Regions from separate parts of the Gabonibacter chumensis genome, predicted to be linked through region 2. Evidence: riboswitches for the same ligand, from Rfam matches in the RefSeq annotation. Region 2 holds a riboswitch; the other holds the start of a gene.
The links. Region 2 has a riboswitch for cobalamin ahead of NVS78_RS04120 (PepSY domain-containing protein). Riboswitches for the same ligand answer to the same signal wherever they lie in the genome.
Positions count from the first base shown of each region.

Region 1: it holds a riboswitch for cobalamin, as region 2 does, so the genes downstream of both, NVS78_RS03725 (ribonucleoside triphosphate reductase) here and NVS78_RS04120 (PepSY domain-containing protein) in region 2, are expected to answer to the same signal.

Region 1 is NZ_JANSKB010000001.1:851,846-854,261, forward strand. It holds gene NVS78_RS03725 (ribonucleoside triphosphate reductase) at 1-1,324, opposite strand, end outside; cobalamin riboswitch at 1,427-1,607, opposite strand; gene NVS78_RS03730 (cation diffusion facilitator family transporter) at 1,765-2,416, opposite strand, start outside.
Region 2 is NZ_JANSKB010000001.1:954,283-956,698, forward strand. It holds gene NVS78_RS04120 (PepSY domain-containing protein) at 1-1,151, opposite strand, end outside; cobalamin riboswitch at 1,320-1,541, opposite strand; cobalamin riboswitch at 1,625-1,821, shown strand; gene NVS78_RS04125 (TonB-dependent receptor) at 1,927-2,416, shown strand, end outside.

The sequences.
Region 1 (2,416 bases), 100 kb from region 2:
TTTCCATCAAATAACGTAGACGTTGATAAAAGTTTTCTTCCGATACGGATTCATAACCTAAACGAGGCAAATTGATAGTAACGACACCCACGGACCCGGTAAGCGGGTTGGCAGCAAACAGTCCTCCTCCCCGTTTCATCAATTCCCGTTTGTCCAAGCGTAAACGGCAGCACATGCTGCGGACATCGTCCGGTTTCATATCGGAGTTCACGAAATTGGAAAAATAGGGAATTCCGTATTTGGCCGTCATCTCCCATATCCCTTCGTATTCAGGATTGTTCCAATCGAAATCCGGAGTGATATTGTAGGTCGGGATAGGGAAGGAGAAGAGACTGCCGGAAGCATCACCTTCGTACATTACTTCGGCAAATGCTTTATTCAATAAAGTGACCTCCGCTTGGAAGTCGCCGTATACTTCTTCCTTGATTTCTCCGCCGTGGACAATCGGTTCGTTTTTTAAGAAATCCGGAACAGTTAAGTCCATGGTGATGTTGGTAAAAGGAGTTTGGAAGCCGACGCGTGTCGGTACGTTTAAGTTAAACAGAAACTCCTGTAAGCATTGTTTTATCTGTTTGTAGTCCAATTGATCGTAGCGGATATAAGGAGCCAGGAAGGTATCGAAATTGGAGAAGGCCTGAGCCCCGGCGGCTTCTCCCTGCATGGTATAGAAAAAGTTGACAATTTGTCCTAAAGCTGTCCGGAAATGCTTGGCCGGTTTACTTTGGGCTTTTCCCTCAACACCCCTGAAACCGACCGTTAGTAAGTCTTTCAGATCCCATCCGACACAATACACGCTTAAAAATCCGAGATCGTGAATATGAAGGGCCCCGCTTTTGTGAGCTTCGGATATTCTTTCCGGATAGAGATTGTTTAACCAGTAATTGGACGTGATTTGGGTGGAGATATGTTGATTTAACCCTTGTAGAGAATAGGACGAATTAGCACTCTCTTTTACTTTCCAGTCGCTTAATGTCAGGTAATCGTCCATCACTTCGATATTGGTAAGCAATACCTTGGAGTTCCGGATCTGTTCATGTTGTTTCCGGTAGAGCAGATAAATTTTCAATAAATTGAAATCTCCGTGTTGAAAGAGTACCTGTTCAACCGTGTCCTGTACGATCTCCACGTGAGGAATGACTCCTTCCGGGGTGTCGGTTTTTAGAATTCCAATCACCTTGTTGCAGAGTTCGCGTGCTGTTTTACGATGAGGGTTTCCCGTTGCTCGCGTGGCTTTAAAAATCGCTTGTTCGATTTTCTCCGCTTTAAAATCGCAAATCTCCCCGTTGCGTTTTACAATTTTTGAAAAAGAGCTGTTTTCGTTCATTCTTAAAGGTTTTAGTAATGAATAAATAAATTTACTATAACCTTGGGTAAAATGAGAATAGTCTGATAGGCAAGCCTTCTCCTCACTTTTCACCCGAAAGTTACGGATATATCGCAATCGGCAGGTCTTCTGACTCGCTATTTTCGACCTCCTTCCCATCGGTTACCCGACAGTGGATCTCTTGATCGAAAAACAAAAAAAGCTTACAGCTACGGGTATAGTCCCGGATTTTCACCGGATTCCCTATTAATCACAAACGTGAACCGAATGCATGACGAAAGTAAGTAAAAATAAGATAGGATATATCGTAATTTTTATTTTTAACAATAATTCTGAGTGAGATATATTGTTAATAAACTTATATTAAGTTATTTGTGTATATGAATGGGGAAATTTTGTATGATATTTATTTGATAAAGTTTTCATTTTTGGGAAACATTTTAGTCTGAATATTCTTTTGGGCAATCCTTGCAATGAGATCCCGGTGCTTCAAATTCCAACGTGGCATGAATGATGTCGATATGTTCCAATTCATGTTTTAAATCGCATTTTACGGTTTCCATTTGGGACATGTCATCGATGACGACGTGTACGGTAAGAGCGGTTTCTGTCGTGCTTAAAGCCCAGATATGCAAATGATGAAATCCTTTTACCCCGCGAACAGAGGCAATGGTTTTTTCGACCTGCCTGTAATCGGTTCCGGCGGGAACCCCGTCTAAGGACAAGCGAATGCTGTCTCGCAGCAGTCCCCAGGTGGAATAAACGATGATGACGGCAATTCCGATCCCGATAAGCGGATCGATGATATTCCATCCCGTGTTGGCGATAATCAATCCGGAGACCACAACACCGATGGAGACCAAGGCATCTGCTGCCATATGTAGATAAGCTCCTTTTACGTTCAGGTCCTTTTCTTTATCTTTCATAAACAACCAGGCCGTGATCCCATTGATGACTACTCCGACTCCGGCAACCCAGGCGACGGCGTCTCCGTCGACCGGTTGAGGGTGGAATAGTTTGTTGATGCTTTCTCCCAAGATGAAGCCTACGGCAATCAACAGGATGACGGCATTTAAAAGGGAGGTTAAGACC
Region 2 (2,416 bases):
TTGACGATGGTGTAGCGAACCGTATCGGCCGTCAGTTTTTTTACGGCGGCGTAGATCATCTTTTCGGTGATCCGGAAAGGACGTATCGTATCGACGGAAGCATCCAGAATAATTTCTTCTTCCACTGTCCGTAATTTGTAAAGAGGTATATCGTGGTAATTACTCCAGGTAATTTCTTTTACCGGACCATGTGTTTTTGATACTTCGGCAATAGCCTTCCGGTAATCCAGGTTATATTTTTCGATAGGAGGAGCGGCCGGGATGGAAGGACGGCTTCTGAATGCGTTACCTGCCTTTTTGTTTTTGTTGAATAAGTTGGAAAAGGTGGGTGATATGGGCGCCCATGCACTGAATAGCCAAGTACAGATAAAGATACCGAAAAAGAAACCGGTGATGTGATGCCAGCGGAACCACGGCTTTGTATAGGGAGAACGAAGGAAGCCTTTCCGGCGGGTCAGCCAATAGGAACGAATGCCGAGGTACATTCCGCTGATACACATGATAAGGCTGAGCAAGCAACTCCAATACAAAAGAGCATCCCATTTTTGTATATCCTGTCGGATGGAGGTAATGTATAACCAATGTGGAATGGCCCCGATCCAGGCCCAAAAACGTTGTTCCCGGGAAGAGAACTGTAAAATATTTCCGGTACGGGAAGAGATATAAAGTTGGTAATGTTCCGGTCCGTCAAAATAGAATTTGTAGATGGGCAGGTCTCTTTTCAATTGTCCGAAAGGAATCCATACTTCCAATTTGTGAAGAGTATCTACTCCGGTAATCTTACGGTCAGGACACCAGCATTTGGCTCTTTGTTCACAAAGAGCGTAGATGGGAGAAGGAAGTATGTAATTACTATCTACATAAACATCATTCACATTACGCCATCTACCGTAATGAAAAACCGGTTCGCCGAAAGGATTGTTTAAATTTAAATTATTAGACAAGGCGTTTTTGGGTAGGCGCTGCCATATTTCGTTGATATCGGGCAGGCGGGAGGTATCCAGAACCTCCTGGCGGGGAAGACGTTTATCAGGACCAACTCGGGGAAAAGAGTGATAAATCAATACTATACCGGAAATACACCATAAAAAACACAGTACACAGAGTAAAAGTCCGAGAATCCGGTGGACGTGAATAAAGAATTTAATCATATCTTTTTAGTTTATAGTTTTATAAATATGCTGTTTACCTCACGCCAGGAATTCATCGGAACTCTTATCGAATCGCTCGATAACGATTCAATAACGGCTTGATAGTAAAAATTTTTCATTTTTGATGAAAAACATTTCAGTAACGCTATCCTTAACCCCGAGCATATGCGTTGACTATTGGTTTCGGTAGGTCTCCTGACTCGCCCCGGATAGATACCTTCCCATTCCCTCGTATTCGCTGGAACAGTGGTGTAAGAATTTATCCGTCATATATCTTCTTTTCAGAAGAAGCGGGCATCACAGTAGCGGGTACTGTACCGGATTCAGACCGGTTTCCCTCTTGTGTGTTAATTAGAATAATAACACAACACCAAAACGCTGCAAATGTACAATTTTTTTTGAAATGATGTTATTTCTGGAAAAATATCATGAAATAAAAAATGATAATAGTGTTTCTAATATAGAAATTTGTATTACTTTTGTGCCGTTTTGGTGCAATACCTCTTTTCTTGAGGTGAAACAAAATAGGGAATCCGGTGTGAGTCCGGAACTGTACCCGCAGCTGTAAGTTCCTGTAAAAGAATTTTGTACTTCAATGTCACTGGTTGAAACCGGGAAGGCGGCAAAATTCGGAACGAGTCAGAAGACCTGCCGAAACACGTAGACCATAGCTTTCGGGAACAAAAGCGAGAGGAGAAAGATAAATTTATACCTTTTCTCATGTACCCTTAAACTATGTTAATAATGCTTTATTCATTATTAATATATAGTTTTTATGAAAAAAGTTGTTGTACTAACATTATTGTTACTGGTGTGTGTCGGCTCTCTTTTGGCCGAAGATAAAGACAAAAGGAAAAAAAAGAGTATCACGGATTCGATTTTTAATATTGAAGAAGCGACAGTCTTGGGAAAAAAGAAAAGAATGGAATTAATGGGACTGAATGTACCTCTCAGATTCGTTCCGTTGAATGTATCTTTATTGTCTGCTAAAGTGCTTGAACGAAAAGGAATTACCGAATGGGTGGATGCCGTTCGGTTTCTGCCTGGTGTCCGACTGGGCAACCAGGGCGGTTTATGGAGACGTTTTTACGTCGGAGGCTCCAATATGCCTGCCGTTTTAATGGTAGACGGTATTCGGGATGATAGGCAGAGCATCAATACCTTTCCGTTGGGGGATCTCGCTTCGGCGGAGTCTATCGAAGTGCTTCGCGGACCTGCAGCCATCCTTGCCGGTTACGGAGCCATGGGAGGTGTTATCAATATCG